4 regions of the Neobacillus sp. genome follow, and region 1 is predicted to be linked to each of the others. Evidence: riboswitches for the same ligand, from Rfam matches in the RefSeq annotation. Region 1 holds a riboswitch; each other region holds the start of a gene.
What was found. Region 1 has a riboswitch for S-adenosylmethionine ahead of RTR43_RS07925 (YezD family protein). Riboswitches for the same ligand answer to the same signal wherever they lie in the genome.
Positions count from the first base shown of each region.

Region 2: it holds a riboswitch for S-adenosylmethionine, as region 1 does, so the genes downstream of both, metK (methionine adenosyltransferase) here and RTR43_RS07925 (YezD family protein) in region 1, are expected to answer to the same signal.
Region 3: it holds a riboswitch for S-adenosylmethionine, as region 1 does, so the genes downstream of both, RTR43_RS00630 (O-acetylhomoserine aminocarboxypropyltransferase/cysteine synthase family protein) here and RTR43_RS07925 (YezD family protein) in region 1, are expected to answer to the same signal.
Region 4: it holds a riboswitch for S-adenosylmethionine, as region 1 does, so the genes downstream of both, mtnW (2,3-diketo-5-methylthiopentyl-1-phosphate enolase) here and RTR43_RS07925 (YezD family protein) in region 1, are expected to answer to the same signal.

Region 1 covers NZ_DALZYO010000010.1:105,466-109,653, forward strand. Annotated here, with positions in the region: gene RTR43_RS07915 (immune inhibitor A domain-containing protein) at 1-761, opposite strand, end outside; partial or broken gene RTR43_RS07920 (C40 family peptidase) at 1,295-1,666, opposite strand; SAM riboswitch class I at 2,458-2,559, shown strand; gene RTR43_RS07925 (YezD family protein) at 2,624-2,779, shown strand; gene RTR43_RS07930 (phosphoadenylyl-sulfate reductase) at 2,861-3,577, shown strand; gene RTR43_RS07935 (sulfate permease) at 3,744-4,188, shown strand, end outside.
Region 2 covers NZ_DALZYO010000005.1:43,578-47,765, forward strand. Annotated here, with positions in the region: gene RTR43_RS04140 (hypothetical protein) at 1-439, shown strand, start outside; gene pckA (phosphoenolpyruvate carboxykinase (ATP)) at 504-2,090, opposite strand; SAM riboswitch class I at 2,376-2,514, shown strand; gene metK (methionine adenosyltransferase) at 2,715-3,914, shown strand.
Region 3 covers NZ_DALZYO010000001.1:123,697-127,884, reverse strand. Annotated here, with positions in the region: gene RTR43_RS00635 (methionine ABC transporter ATP-binding protein) at 1-271, opposite strand, end outside; SAM riboswitch class I at 435-543, opposite strand; gene RTR43_RS00630 (O-acetylhomoserine aminocarboxypropyltransferase/cysteine synthase family protein) at 676-1,992, opposite strand; SAM riboswitch class I at 2,058-2,160, opposite strand; gene RTR43_RS00625 (SCP2 sterol-binding domain-containing protein) at 2,241-2,597, opposite strand; gene RTR43_RS00620 (thioredoxin family protein) at 2,810-3,118, opposite strand; gene RTR43_RS00615 (toprim domain-containing protein) at 3,126-3,482, opposite strand; gene gcvH (glycine cleavage system protein GcvH) at 3,719-4,102, opposite strand; gene RTR43_RS00605 (arsenate reductase family protein) at 4,188-4,188, opposite strand, start outside.
Region 4 covers NZ_DALZYO010000021.1:50,808-54,995, reverse strand. Annotated here, with positions in the region: gene RTR43_RS14165 (carbon-nitrogen family hydrolase) at 1-687, opposite strand, end outside; gene RTR43_RS14160 (pyridoxal phosphate-dependent aminotransferase) at 806-1,984, shown strand; SAM riboswitch class I at 2,063-2,169, shown strand; gene mtnW (2,3-diketo-5-methylthiopentyl-1-phosphate enolase) at 2,242-3,453, shown strand; gene RTR43_RS14150 (2-hydroxy-3-keto-5-methylthiopentenyl-1-phosphate phosphatase) at 3,454-4,128, shown strand; gene RTR43_RS14145 (methylthioribulose 1-phosphate dehydratase) at 4,122-4,188, shown strand, end outside.

The sequences.
Region 1 (4,188 bases):
CGGGTAACAGCAGAGTTAGGCATCCCAGGGACATTCGTACCGGCAACAATTGGTCCGAATGGATTAGTTACCGTATTAGCATTTTGAAACATCATTTCGCCAAACTCTTGCCAAACTCCCGATTCGTCGTAGCCAGCATGGACAATAAAATTAAAATCAAACTTTTCTCCTGAAGCAGCAATATCAGCTTGAGCTTTTGCAACTGCCTCAGTTCTTAGATTTCTTCCTTTGAAACCAGCAGGCATGTTTACTGTTTGCCCGAACTCGTTAAGTCCATCCTCGAATTCATTACCATCCATTTTATAAGGACCGAAGGCTTTAAGTTCGATCTTCCACTTACCGAATGAATTCTCTCTCCAGTATTCATTTACTGTTCGGTAGTTATTAGATGGTGAAGGCTTGTTGAGAAAATCTTCCCAAAACTTGCCGAGCTGATTGCGAGGTATATTTCCAGTACCAATTGGGTTACCGGCTATCTCCGAGCCTACAGGTTGGCTTAAGATAAACTCTCTGTCTTGGAAATCTACAATGATTAGTGTACCCTTGATGACCCTTTCTGCTTTAATGTTTGCAGTGTTCCAGTCAACCCCAGGAACGGGACGGTAATCATTCCACGTCATATCCCTTGGAAGAGTCCAAGACTGGGAGTCAACCGGTTGGGGGAAATCTGATAATCCCGGTTGTGCAGCGTAGACTGTCGAAGATACTGCCACAGTCAAAAAACTAACCAAAAAAATGAGAGTCCTCTTCAATTTCCTCAATCCATCAACCTCCTAAAATAGTAATATGTACATGTAAATGATAACATTATTTCAATAATCGAAATATATACAAAAGTCTGAATTTATAATAGTTAATTAGTCCTAAATCGCTGGAAAACCCAGTTTTATTAGCTTCCAAATAATGAAAGCAAGGGAAGAAAAGTATTCACTTTTCAAGTTATACATCTATTAATGGTGCGGCATTAGGGAAGGTCCTTTAAAAAGTTAGCAGTTTACTTGATAGAAAACATCTCATAATAGTAGATGGTTTTATCTATTTTTTAATAGTAATAGGAGAGATTAGGGCTTTAAACAAGACCAAATTGGCCTAACATTAAGGTCCTAGATAAAAAAACTATTTCTGGTTCCTCTATAGACTTAAATTGACAAAACTAGTTTCTAAAAGTTGTAATTTCACGTAAAAATTCCATTTTTCAACAATCGGGATGTCTAGTGACTGTGATCCATGTTTAGCGAATCAACAGCTTAAAAAGACAGTGTTATTCCCAGTTGTAAAAAGTAAGCCTTTTTTCTTAAATTCGAATGACATGCCCCTTAAAGGCGTTTTTCCAATAACTATTTGTCATTTCTACTATAGCGACACCGGTAGAGCTTTGTGAGCCAATGAATTTTCCATTTCCAATATAAATACCTACATGTCCGTCTTTTTTATACGTATCAAAAAACACTAAATCTCCGGGCTGCATTTCTTGTGGAGAAATCTGACGCCCTTCCTTTTTAATGGCATCTGTATTAGAGCCGATTTCGAGACCCGCTTGTGCAAATGCCCAATGAACAAAGGCGGAGCAATCAAATCTTCCTTTGGCAATATCGTTGGCATTTCTTCCGCCACCAAACACATAAACAGAGTTTCCAATATACTTATTTCCTGCATTGATGACCGTACTTATGTATTCACTTTCAATAGAGGTAGTAGCTTCTTTGTTTGACTGTGCGGTTAACCTTCCATTTAAAACACTAATATCTTCTTCAAGTTTATCGACATCTGACTTATTTATCTTTAATATTTCCTGATTATCCTCTTGAATCTTCGTGGAAAGCAGCTTCATACTGGCAATGTTTCCTTGATAATTAGGAAATTCTGGTTCAGCTGATAATTGATTCGTTTGAGTGGTAGGTAGCTTAATAGGATTCAAATCCTCTTGATTTTGTAACACACCTAACGATTTCGCATTAACCTTTTGGATGAATAAATCGTTCCCAACTGCAGCAAGCATGATGATTAAGCTCAAAAGTGTTAGCATTTTTTTGATCATTTACATCACTACTTTCTTTTTAAAATAATTTAGTTTCATTCTAGTTACTTTACCTTAATTTTCTAAATGTTCATACTATTTACTATATCAAATATTAAGCAATTCATTCTGACAGTTGCGTTACAAGAGTATTACAATTTTATGAAGGAGAGGAGTTTCCATTTGGAACTGCTCGTTTTTTTTACAATCCAATCAAAAAAGTGCTTTCAATTTATTGCTGAATTGTATCAATTGCTAATTCCTTCCTAACAAACTCATAGGCAATTTGATGAAAATGCTTTCTAACATGGACATCGCCCTCCACCTTATTACAATAAAGGTAAAAAAGTTAATGAAAATCCAAAATTTAAAAAATTAAAAAATTTTTATTTACATAAAACCTATTGGTATGATAGGATTAATTTCATCAATTATTAAAACGCTTATCAAGAGTGGCTGAGGGAATGGCCCAATGAAGCCCGGCAACCTGCAAAGCAAGGTGCTAATTCCAGCAAAATGATTTTCATTTTGGATGATAAGGTGTTAACCAGCAGTCATAACGCCTGTCTTAATGTTCATGTTTTATTAAAAGGAGGGCGATTCAAGCTGAAATCAGATGAGAGGGAAGAAATCTTTGCATATCTTGAGAAAATGCTGGTAGCATTAAAATTTGGCTCAATTACACTAATTGTCCAAGATGGAAAAATTGTGCAACTTGAGAAAAATGAAAAGGTTCGTCTTCATTCGAATAAAAATCGCTGACTAGAAAAACTAGAGGCGGTCTCCACCTTATCTGCGTGGGAGGCTGCCTTTTTTTAGTGGGTAAATAGGAGGTTTGAAGCAATGACTGTAACTATAACTTATAAGAATTGGAACCAAATATCTGACAGTTTTTATTATGATGATGAAACAAAAGGAGCACGTTCTGTACTAGAGTGGGCTTACCGGTCTTATCCTGGGGATGAGATTGTATATGCCTCAAGTTTCGGTGCAGAAGCGATTGTGTTGATTGACTTGATTCAGCAGGTTAAACAGGATGCCGATATTGTTTTTTTAGATACAGGATTACACTTTCCGGAAACCTATGAGGTCATTGACAGAATAGAGGAACGTTTCCCGACGTTAAGAATTGAGCGGAAACAACCAAACCTTAGTCTCGACGAACAAGCGGAACGATATGGTTCGGCTTTATGGAAAAGGGAACCCAATCAGTGCTGTAATATCCGAAAAGTCATTCCATTAAGAGAGACGTTGGCAGGAAAACATGCCTGGATCTCGGGGCTTCGCAGAGAACAGTCACTATTAAGGGCAAACACAGAATTCATTAATAAAGATGAAAAATTCCAGAATATTAAAATCTGTCCATTGATTCACTGGACATGGAATGATGTTTGGTCTTACATCAAGAAAAAAGGCCTCCCGTACAACATATTGCATGACCATCACTACCCGAGCATTGGTTGTTTTCCTTGTACCCAACCAACAGGCGCTAGTGGTGATTCACGTGCAGGACGCTGGGCGGGAAGCAACAAAACGGAGTGTGGTTTGCACGATCGCTAATGGAAACTTCAAATAGTAGCGGGGGCGCACACCCTTTTACTATTTGCTGGTTAGACCAATCGGTATTTACAGATCGTTAATCCTTCACATTCCCCTCTAGGTTTTATCAAATTTTTAAGTAAGGGGATTACTGCTCGTTCATGCGGTATAAAGGAGGAATTTTCTTTTGCTTACAATATTGGCTATTACGATAGGATTATTTTTTGCATTGAATATTGGAGCGAGTGGTGCAGCGGCTTCAATGGGTATTTCCTATGGATCAGGTGTGGTTAATAAACGGCTGGCCTTGTTTCTCTGCGGTATCGCTGTATTTCTCGGGGCCTATTTTGGCGGTGGTGAAGTGGTCAAAACAATCGGCAATGGGATTGTCCCTAGCAGCACCTTTACCGTGCCCATTGCCTTGATCGTTTTAGCTTCCGCAGCCTTGTCTTTATTTTTGGCAAATATCTTTGGAATTCCACTTTCTACTAGTGAGGTTGCTGTTGGATCTGTGGTCGGGGCAGGGATCGTTTATCAATCTATATTTCTGAGCAATCTCGTCTGGATTATGTTTTTTTGGCTCCTTACACCTATAGCTGCTTTTGTCATTGCCATCCTTGCTTGCTACCTGT
Region 2 (4,188 bases), on a different contig from region 1:
TCATGCTTCGGTTGATTTGCGTATCTTCTTTGACAAACGAGGAAAATGGAACCTAGAATTCATTGTCGGCAATACTTCGGGTAAGCAGAAGAAAATTGGTAAATTTACTATTAATGTAAAGGACCATTATGTCTTACTCGGCGGTAATGCAACATTATTGATTTCCCAAGAAGATTTGTATGCCAAGTCTTATCAGGATGCTTACATTGAGGTTGTGGGGGAAAACCTGCCTGAAGAAATCGAATTAGAGATCATTAATGAAGATGAGCCAACTGACATCTCCAAGTTTACTTTTAGACATCAAACAGATTCCACTTCTGAAGATGGAAGAAAGACTTCTATGTACAAAGGAGATTTCCGAATTGAAAAGAGTGGTAAATATAGTTTTGGCGTAATGGGGGATTCGAATTTTGTTAGAGTTGGAAAGCCTTCAGATTAAAAAACTAAAGAAAGCGATTCTTGAATGGAATCGCTTTTTGAGTTGATAACATGGTTCAAATATTTTAAGCAATCGGTCCGCCTTTTTCTTCAATTTCAGCGGCAACATTGGTGAATTTCTTAAAATTCTCCCGGAACTTTGCTGCCAGTTCCTTTGCTTTCTTTTCATAGCCCTCTGGGTCTGCCCATGTTTTATTCGGCTGAAGAACTTCGTCAGGAACACCGGCAATATGAAGCGGAATATTTAAGCCAAAGATTTCGTCTTTGACCGTTTCAACAAGGTTTAGTTCACCTTCAAGAGCTGCCTGAACCATTGCTCTTGTGAACATAAGCTTCATCCGGTTGCCGACACCATATTCTCCACCAGTCCAGCCGGTATTCACAAGAAAGACATTTACATTGTGCTCAAGAATTTTTTCACCAAGCATTTCTGCGTAACGGGTCGCAGGTAACGGCAGGAATGGCGCACCAAAGCAGGTGGAGAAGGTTGCCTCTGGAGATGTTACACCACGCTCAGTTCCGGCAAGCTTTGAGGTATAGCCACTTAAGAAGTGATACATCGCTTGTTCCTTCGTTAATTTTGCAATTGGTGGCAATACTCCGAACGCGTCAGCTGTTAAGAAGACAATTGTGTTGGGATGACCGGCAATACTAGGCTGCACAATATTATCAATCGCTTGAATTGGGTAGGCTGCCCTTGTGTTTTCTGTCAACGTTCCATCATCATAATCAGGAATTCTCGATTTTTGATTCATGACCACATTTTCAAGGACTGTACCAAAACGAATGGCATCAAAAATTTGCGGTTCTTTTTCGCGGGAAAGATTGATGCATTTGGCATAACAGCCGCCCTCAATATTAAAAACACCATTAGAAGACCAGCCATGTTCATCATCACCAATTAAACGACGATTCGGATCAGCGGATAAGGTTGTTTTTCCTGTGCCGGATAACCCGAAGAAGAGAGCGACATCACCTTCTACCCCTACATTTGCTGAACAGTGCATCGAAAAAATATTGTTTTCAGGCAACAAATAATTCATCACAGAAAAAATCGATTTTTTCATTTCACCTGCGTACTCGGTTCCTCCGATTAAAACGATTCTGCGTTCAAAAGAGATAATAATAAAAGTTTCTGAGTTTGTTCCATCAATAGCTGGATCTGCCTTGAAATGGGGGGCAGAAATAACAGTGAATCCATGGTCATGGTCTAGCAGTTCGTCTGCAGTTGGGCGAATAAATAATTGCTGGGCAAATAAATTATGCCAAGCCAATTCATTGATAACTTGGATGGGCAAACGGGATTTTTTATCAGCACCGGCAAAGCCTTTAAACACAAAAATTTCATTAAGTTGTTTTAAATGATCTAGAACTTTATGATACAAATTAGTAAATACTTCCTCAGAAATAGGTTGATTTAATGAACCCCAAGCAATTTTATCCTTCGTGGACTCTTCCATTACAATAAATTTATCTTTTGGTGATCGTCCTGTATATTTACCGGTTGAGACACGAACTGCTCCAGTTGAGGTTAAGGTTCCTTCGTTACGACTTAAGATTTTTTCAACTATTTGAGGTACAGATAATTGGACATGGCTATTGCTTTCGTTTAACAAGTGGCTTAATTCATTTGGAATATGAACAGAATTCATTTAAAGAAACCTTCCTTTATTAGGGTTTTTATATTATTAATATTAGTAAATAGTATAACACATTAATTCTAATAGTCTATACTATTCAATGGAATTGAGTAGTGTTTTATACATTATTCGAAAAAATTTAAAACGGTAATGACAAATAGTTGATTTTTGAATATAAATGAAAAAATGAAGGCAATCTCTAGAACAGTTCATTTACGAAGTTGCTAGATATTTCTTTAAAAAACTCATTGACAATGTTCGCCATTGTAGAGTAATATTCTGATTTGAACGGATACTCTCTTATCCCGAGCTGGTGGAGGGACAGGCCCAATGAAACCCAGCAACCTGCTAAACGAAAAGGATGACTGCATAACAGTTCCTTTTCAAGTGCGAAGGTGCTAATCTGACGCAAGGCTCATGTCTTGAACGATAAGAGTGAAAGGCCCGGAACAACCTTTCCTCATAGTGGTAAGGTTTTTTGTTTTGTATAAGTCCTTTTATGAAAAGAGTTTCTAATAAAAATCCTTTGTTTATTTCATACTAAGGGAATGAGTACCGTATCAATCACGAGGTTCAAGAAGTATTCCTGTAACCTTCATAAAACCTCGATTATCTCATATTATAGGAGGATTTCAGATGTCAACAAAACGTCGTTTGTTCACTTCTGAATCAGTAACGGAAGGTCATCCTGACAAGATATGTGACCAAATTTCTGATTCCATTTTAGATGCTATTTTAGCGAAGGATGCTAATGCTCGTGTAGCTGCTGAAACCTCAGTAACGACCGGATTAGTTCTAGTTGCTGGCGAAATCACAACCTCTACTTACGTGGATATTCCGAAGATTGTTCGTGAAACAATTAAAGGGATCGGTTACGATCGTGCTAAATACGGCTTTGACTCCGAGACTTGTGCTGTTTTAACCTCGATTGGTGAACAGAGTCCTGACATTGCCATGGGTGTTGACCAAGCGCTTGAAGCACGTGAAGGCTTAATGTCTGATGAAGAAATCGAAGCAATTGGGGCAGGAGACCAAGGTTTAATGTTTGGTTTTGCTTGTAATGAAACAAAAGAGCTTATGCCTCTTCCGATTTCACTAGCACACAAGCTTGCTCGCCGATTAACAGAGGTGCGTAAGGATAAGGTTCTTGAATACCTTCGTCCAGACGGAAAAACTCAAGTTACGGTTGAGTATGATGAAAATGACAAGCCCGTCCGCATTGATACAATTGTTATCTCAACTCAACATAATCCGGAGGTAACGTTAGAGCAAATTCAACGTAACCTGAAAGAATATGTTATCAATCCAGTTGTTCCTCAAGAACTAATCGATGAAAACACGAAATATTTCATTAACCCAACAGGCCGTTTCGTTATCGGCGGACCACAAGGGGATGCAGGCTTAACCGGTCGTAAGATCATTGTTGATACGTATGGCGGATATGCTCGTCATGGCGGTGGTGCCTTCTCTGGTAAGGATCCTACAAAGGTTGACCGTTCTGCAGCCTATGCGGCTCGTTATGTAGCTAAAAACATCGTTGCTGCAGGCCTTGCTGAAAAAGTTGAAGTTCAACTTGCTTATGCAATTGGTGTAGCAAGACCGGTTTCCATCTCTGTTGATACGTTTGGAACTGGAAAGGTAAGTGAAGAGGTTTTAGTTGACTTAGTAAGTAAAAACTTTGACCTGCGCCCTGCCGGAATCATTAACATGCTGGACCTACGCCGTCCAATTTACCAACAAACAGCAGCTTACGGTCACTTTGGCCGTACAGATGTAGAGCTTCCATGGGAGCTTACAGATAAAGCTGATACTTTACGCCAGCAAGCAAATCTATAAACAAGAAAAGCGGAAGCGCCTTGACCAGGGGTGAGATAGGGCGAATTATCGACTGGCAAGCAAAGCGAAGCCAGAGATTAGTCTCCTTGAGCCCCTAGGCGCTGGAGCTAGACAAATGGGAAGGGGAGTTGCATTTCATATGTAACTCTCTTTTCTATTTTTCGGCCGAAAGGAAAGGAAAGTATTACTTTCCTTTCAGGCATAAGGGCAACTACGCCTCTGTCGTCGCCTAACGGCTTGCAAATCGGGGAGTTTACTTTATCTATTTTCTTGT
Region 3 (4,188 bases), on a different contig from region 1:
AATGCTGGAATATCATGCTGATTTCTTGACGTGCCTTCCGAAGCTCAGCTCCCTTAATCTTCGAAATAACCCGTCCAGCCACGGTGACACTTCCCTCCGTTGGCAGCTCCAGTCCATTCAACATGCGAATCAAGGTGCTTTTTCCAGCACCACTGTAACCAATTACTCCGAAAATTTCTCCTGCTTGTACTTCAAGGTTCACATCATCAACAGCTTTTAACTCACCCTGTTTGGAAGGAAAAATTTTGCGGACATTCTTTATTGAAATCACCTAAATCACCTGCTTCTTATCCGATTTACCTAAAATTCTGAAAGATTCTGTTGGTACATATCTTGTAAATATAGACTTTGACTGTTTTATCGAAAAGATTCTATTTTTAAAAAATAAAAAGCCTCTCTGCACAGGCAGAAAGGCATCATGAAAATAATCCTTTCTCCCATCTCCCAAAGCAATCGCTTTGTGTGAATTGGCACCATTTCAATATAAATATTGACGGTTGCCGGGCTTCATCGGGCACATCCCTCCACCTCTCTTGATAAGAGTTAACAGCATTCTATATTCAATTAACACGTTAAAATGTTTAAGTAATTATATTATGAAAATTATCGTATCACGGATAAAAAGTGGTGTCAACGTAAACTTCTTCATTTTGGGAAAAATTAAATTAGGTAATTTTAGGCATTTGCTTTCAATGAAGCCAAACCGGTTGCTGCCTCAATGGCTGATTCGAGATCTTCAATTAAATCTTCGACATTCTCAATGCCGATGGACAGGCGAATTAAATCCTCAGATACTCCTGCCGATTTGAGACCTTCCGCATCTAATTGCTGATGGGTTGTACTTGCCGGGTGAATGATTAAACTTTTTGCATCCCCAACGTTAGCCACGTGAGCCCATAGTGTAATCGAATCAATCAGTTTAGCACCTGCTTCTTTCCCACCCTTAATACCAAAAATAACCATCGAGCCTGCGCCTTTCGGTAAATACTTTTTGGATAATTCATAATCAGGATGGGATGAATGCCCTGGATAGGAAACCCACTCAACGGCAGGATGATTTACTAAATATTCCACAACCTTTCCTGTATTGGCCACATGCTCCTTCATTCGAACATGAAGGGTTTCAAGTCCAAGTACAAACTGGAACGAATTTTGTGGACTTAAAGCTGGCCCTAAGTCACGTAGTAACTGAACACGTGCTTTGATAATATATGCGACTGCACCTAGAGCCTCGGCATAAACAAGATCATGGTAGCTTGCATCTGGAGTCGTGAAGCCAGGGAACTTCGGTGAATTCCAATCAAATTTCCCGCCATCGACAATGACCCCGCCTGTTGTTGTGCCATTACCTAAGAGCCATTTTGTCGCCGAGTGAATGACAATGTCTGCCCCGTGCTCAATTGGTCTGCAAAGATATGGTGTAGCAAAGGTATTGTCAATAATTAACGGAACCCCGGCCTCATGGGCAATATTCGCTACTTTTTCTATATCAAGAACGCGTAAGCTGGGATTACCGATTGTTTCAGCAAAGACCGCTTTTGTCTTTTCTGTGATCGCCGTGCGGAAATTCTCAGGATTGTCCGCATCGACAAATTTCACTTTAATTCCATACTTTGGAAGAGTAATAGCAAGCAAATTATACGTTCCACCATAGAGATTCGCGGCGGAAACAATTTCATCGCCTGCTTCGGCAAGGTTTAATATCGCTAGCGTAATCGCAGCCATGCCGCTTGCAACCGCGAGTGCTCCGACGCCGCCTTCCAATAGAGCAACTCTTTCTTCAAAAACAGTGGTGGTTGGATTGTGTATCCGAGTGTATATATAACCAGGTTCTTTTAATCCAAATAAGTTAGCCGCATGCTCAGTGTTTTTAAATTGATAGGCATTGTTTTGATAAATAGGAACAGCACGAGCACCTGTCACCGGATCTGGAGACAACCCACCATGAACACTCAATGTTTCAAAACGATACTTCTTTTGATTTTCTCCCATTCCTCTCGCTCCTTTTAACAATGTAATAAACAAAACCCCCGCTTCATAAGAAGAGGGGGTCTCTCTCCTTATCTCCCAGAGTAAAATTACTCTGCTGGATTTAGCACCGTGTTATTAACCGGTTGCCGGGCTTCAAAGGGCCAGTCCCTCCGCCACTCTAGATAAGAATGCTTTATTTAATTGTTTTTATTGATAGAATATTTAAATAATACATTACAGGAAGATTAATTCCGAGTCAATACCTTTGATTAAATTATTTTTGCAAGCTCAGGTTTCTCTGTCTTTGTTAAAAAGAAAATCGATTCGAGCAATAACTTGACCCGTAACGGCGCCGACACCTTTAACTGTCCATTCTTCTCAAGAACCCTTAACCTTTCCTTCCCTGCTAGCAGCTGTTCCATTGCGGTTAAATTTCCACTGATTTCATATTTCGTCTGCGATTCCTCTGACCCCTGGAGGATAAAAATCCCGCCATTTTTTATCACTAAATGAACGGCTTGCTGCTGACAATTTAGTGTCACTCGTAAGTCTCCTTGGAATAATAATTGCTGAACGTGCCCCTGCTCTTTGATATTTTCGAGAAAGGTTTTAACGGTTTCAATCATATCCACCACTCCGGTCAACTTTCATTTACCTAATTATATTCAGCAGCGGGGAGTAGAATCCTTTCATTATTGCTCGACAATTAATTCGCTTTGGTAGAGTTTTTCCAAGCTTTCCTCAGAACTATGTCGGATTTCTATGAACAGAGGCTTATGCCTGATAGAAAGTTATACTTTCCTATCGACAAAAAAAACAGATGCCATAAAGCACCTGTTTAATTCAAATATTCTTTTATTTTTTCCAGCAAGAACGGCACTGAATGAAAAGCGTAAAGCGTTTCTTTCACACTGCCATCTTGCACAAACAGTAGGCATGGTACACTTTCAATCGCCAAATCTTTTGCAAGCTCCGGATGGAAATTTAAGTTCATTTTACCCATTTCCACGACTACCAGCTCAGCAATCACTAAAAGCATTTTCGAAGCTAGCTGACAAGTACCGCATAATGGGGTATAAAAATAAATCAGTCCAGTTCCTTTCTTATCAAGGAAGGCAGAAAATTCACGTTGATTCCATTCATTCATAAGACAACTATCCCATTTCTAAATACTCTGTATGCACATCAATATTAGCTCCCAATAGAACGGTCGCCAAGTGGTGCAAGGGAGCGGTAGCAACCTCTCGATACATTCGATCAATATATATATGTTCAGCTTGTGGAAATTCTCTCTTAAATTGCTTGCGAAGCTTCTCGCCCGCTTTATCTGCATCAACAAGAATATAGATATCCTTGTCTTCGAGGAAGTCAATCCATTCATCTAATTTTGTCATACTGATGGTTCCATTTGTACAAATGATTTCTACTGGTTCCTTCACTACTATTTTTACCTTATTTTTATCTGACTTTCCTTCAACAATAAGAACTTTGTCAACATACGAATCATTCATATCCATCACCTGTAATAGAAGTTGTTTATGTTAACATATTCTAAAATATTGATTACGTGTGCATTCTTCTTAGTATGTTAACTATATCATTATTGTTATGTTAAAAATAGGTATTTGCTCATTGATGTACACTCGTGACCTTCTTTACATTTTATTATAGATTTCCCAATTTTAGCAGAAGAAATAGTGGAAATATAAGAGAAAAAGCACCTTCTTCAGGTGCTTTCCTATGATTATTAGTCTTCCTTAGTCATTTCTTCATATTGTTCTGCAGTCATTAGCTTGTCTAACTCACTGCTATCGGAAAGTTCAACCACAATCATCCAAGCCTTTTCATATGGTGATTCGTTAACAAATTCAGGGCTGTCGCCTAAATCCTCGTTCACTTCTACAACCTTGCCACTGACTGGTGCATAAAGCTCAGAAACTGTTTTAACAGATTCCACACTGCCAAATGGTTCATCAGCAGATATTTCATCGCCCACTTCTGGAAGCTCAACGAAAACGATATCGCCTAATTCGTGCTGTGCAAAATCAGTGATACCGACGCGCACTCTTTCTCCTTCAACCTTTACCCATTCATGTTCTTCAGAATAACGTAATTCTTTTGGTGTACTCATTAGCTAAAATCCCTCCATTGTTTTTTTCTAAAATCTATCATCGAAATAATTCGATTTCCGCTAGTAAATGAGTTAAAAATCCGACT
Region 4 (4,188 bases), on a different contig from region 1:
ATCTGCTCCAGCCTCAGAAATTACCTCTCCCCAAGGATCAATAATAATAGAGTGTCCGGCAAATAGGTTATTTGGGTCGTCACCGGAACGATTACATCCGATCACAAAGCATTGATTTTCAATCGCTCTTGCTATCAGGAGAGTGCGCCAATGAGCAAGACGGAGTGCTGGCCATTCGGCAACGACAAATAATGCTTCAGCCCCTTCGGAAGTATGGCTGCGAATCCATTCAGGAAACCGAATATCATAACAAATTATGCCCGCAAACTTACGGTCTTCAAGTTCAAATAACCCTTTTTCGTTACCGGCCTTAAAGAAGAGATGCTCGTCCATAAGTTTAAACAAATGTAGTTTATTATACTGATGAACGAGCTGACCATTTTTGGTGATGACGAGAAGGGTATTTTTTACTCCATTTTCACCTTGGTTTGCGACAGAACCGCCGACCAAATGAACCTGGTACTTTTTCGCTACTTTTTGCAGATAATCGATTGTTTGTTTAGCATCGATATCTGCAATTTCTGCAAGTCGGTTCAAATCATAGCCCGTTGTCCATAGTTCTGGAAGGACAATAATATCTGGATTATCAGTAACTGCTTTTTCAAAAAGCTCGTTGGCAATTTCAAAGTTTTTCTGTGGATTTCCAAAGGCGATATCCATTTGTAGACAAGAAATCTTTAGTTTCAAGAATCTTCACCTCTTTTGAAATTTCGAAATTTTCCCTTTACAAGGTATTATAAAAGTTATAACATTTGTGACTAGAAATTCAACAAAAATTTGAAAAATAATTAAGCAGGTGTGAACAATGATGCAATTTCCACAATCGGAACTTTTAAATAGTCTGCCAAAACAATTTTTTGCTGGTCTTGTTAAAAAAGTGGGTGAATATAGTGCCCAGGGCCATGATGTAATTAACTTAGGACAAGGCAATCCAGATCAGCCAACACCACCACATATTGTGGCAAAGCTTCAGGAAGCAGCCGCTAATCCGCGAAACCATAAATATTCGCCATTTCAAGGACATGGTTACTTAATACAAGCTGCTGCAGATTTTTATCAAAGGGAATATGGCGTTACCATTGATCCGGATAAAGAGGTGGCCATATTATTTGGCGGTAAAGCGGGTCTAGTCGAAATTCCACAGTGTTTTTTAAATCCAGGTGATACCATCCTGGTTCCCGACCCAGGTTACCCTGATTATTGGTCTGGGGTCGCATTAGCGAAGGCGAAAATGGCTACCATGCCATTAAGAGAGGAAAATAGATTCTTACCGGATTATCAAGAACTAAAAACAGATACTTTATCCAAAGCAAAATTAATGTTCCTCAATTATCCAAATAATCCAACCGGTGCAACAGCTACTGCAGAGTTTTTCGAAGAAACCGTCAAGCTTGCTCGGGAACATGAAATTTGTGTCGTTCATGATTTCGCATATGGGGCCATTGGATTTGATGGTAATAAACCATTAAGCTTTTTACAGTCTGAAGGTGCAAAAGAGGTAGGAATCGAAATATATACTCTGTCCAAAACCTTTAATATGGCGGGCTGGAGAGTTGGTTTTGCAATAGGTAATGAGAGTATCATTTCAGCAATTGAACTTTTACAAGACCATTTATACGTCAGTTTATTTGGAGCGGTACAGGAGGCAGCGGCAGAAGCATTAACGGGATCGCAGGATTGTGTGAAGGAATTAAACGATCTGTATGAACGTAGACGAAATGTTTTGATTGAGGGTCTTCATTCGCTAGGATGGAATGTCAGCTCACCAAAAGGATCATTTTTTGCCTGGTTAAAGATACCAGAGGAGTTTTCATCCGAGCAGTTTGCCACTATTCTTCTGGAACAAGCACATATCATGGTTGCACCGGGAATAGGCTTTGGCAAATTTGGCGAAGGATATGTCCGAGTAGGGCTATTATCATCCGAGGAGCAATTAAAGGAAGCCGTCAGAAGAATAAGTGATTTAGAAATTTTTGAAAAATAGGTTGACATTTTAACCTTTTCTTGTGATAATCCAAAATAAAGTTAAACACTGTGAAAAAGTGAATATATACGAATCGTTTTCTTATCAAGAGCAGGCGGAGGGAAAAGCCCGATGAAGCCCGGCAACCGACTTAACAAGTTTAAGCACGGTGCTAATTCTTGCAGCAATAAGCTGAAAGATGAGAAGATGTTAGTTTGTTATGCTAACCTCTTCTTTTCGAAGAGGTTTTTTATGTTTTACCGAAAGGATGATCAGTTTTGAGTGAATTAATTGCAACATATCTCTTACATGATGAAAAATATCCAGAAAAAAAAGCAGAGGACATTGCCCTTGGGTTAACAGTTGGTTCATGGACGAATTTGCCTGAAATAGAACAAAGTCAATTGCGCAAACATAAAGGTCGAGTTGTTTCGATTGAGGGGTTACCATCTGAAAAAGAGGATCAATCTCTTATCCGGATTGCCTATCCAACGATTAACTTCTCCAATGACTTACCAGCCATTTTAACCACAGTTTTCGGGAAGCTTTCATTGGATGGAAAAATAAAATTAGTAGATTTGCAATTTGATGTTGGATTAAAGCGGTTGTTTCCGGGCCCGAGATTTGGGATTACCGGCCTGCGTGAGACACTAAATGTTTATGACAGACCGCTATTAATGAGCATTTTTAAAGGAGTATTGGGTAAAGATCTCACCTTTTTAGCCGAGCAGTTAAGGAAGCAAGCCCTGGGCGGTGTTGATTTGGTAAAGGATGATGAAATCCTTTTTGAAAATGAATTAACTCCCTTTGAAAAAAGAATAACTCTGGGAAAACAGGTATTACAGGAAGTCCAGGACCAAACAGGTCACAGAACTATCTATGCAGTTAACCTCACTGGAAGAACATCAGGGCTGAAGGATAAAGCTAAGCGAGCTGCCGAGGTAGGAGCAGATTTATTATTGTTTAATGTGTTTGCCTATGGTCTTGATGTCCTTCAGGATTTAAGAGAGGACAATGAAATTGGCCTTCCTCTTATGGCACATCCTGCTGTGAGCGGGGCATATACCTCTTCTCCTGATTATGGCATGTCAAACTCTCTGCTACTTGGAAAGCTGCTAAGATATGCAGGAGCTGATTTATCGCTTTTCCCATCCCCGTATGGAACGGTAGCATTAGATAAAACTTCCGCCCTCTCAATTGCTAGGGAGTTAACAGAAGATGACTTATTTAAAAAGTCATTTCCTGTTCCATCGGCGGGAATACATCCAGGATTAGTACCTTTATTAATTCGGGATTTTGGGATTGATTCTGTGATTAACGCAGGTGGTGGAGTCCATGGCCACCCAGATGGAGCCCGTGGCGGCTGTAAGGCATTCCGTCAGGCGATTGAAACTAATCTTAAGGGTAAGTTGTTAGTGGAGGGTGCTGAAGAGAATCCTGAACTTAAGAAGGCACTAAAGCTTTGGGGAAATGCCGAGGTGACTGCCTAAATGACAAAGCCAGTAATTTATTGTGACTTTGATGGAACAGTAACGGAAAGTGATAATATCATTGCGATTATGAAAAAATTTGCCCCTCCTGAATGGGAGCTCATTAAAGATCAAATCCTCTCCCGTCAGATTTCAATCAATGAGGGAGTAGGAAAATTATTTTCCCTATTACCAAGCCACTTAAAGGAAGAAATTACATCATTTGCAATAAAAAATGCTAAGATTCGTGCAGGATTCAAAGAGTTTGTTGAATTTACATGTAATGAGGGGATTCCATTTTATATTGTTAGCGGAGGTATCGATTTCTTTGTTTTTCCGATTTTAGCAAAATACGGGTCGTTTGATGGAGTCTTTTGCAATGAATCAGATTTTTCAGGTGAGACGATAAAGATTCTTTGGCCACATAAGTGCGATTTATTATGTACCAATGATTGCGGCTGCTGTAAACCGAGTGTTATACGTAAATTGAGCCATTCTAAAGAAAGCTTTAAAATTGTAATTGGCGATTCAGTAACAGATCTTGAGGCAGCCAAACATGCTGACTTTGTCCTGGCGCGGGATTTACTTCAGGAAAAATGCTTGGAATGGGGGATTAACCATAAAGGGTTCCATACATTTTTTGATTGCATCGAAGAAATCAAAAAAAGAATTGAGGTGGGTGAGCTAACATGCTAAAGGAAAGATGGATTGAACTTGCTGATGTGAAAGATGAGCTTTCCGAGCGGGACTGGTTTA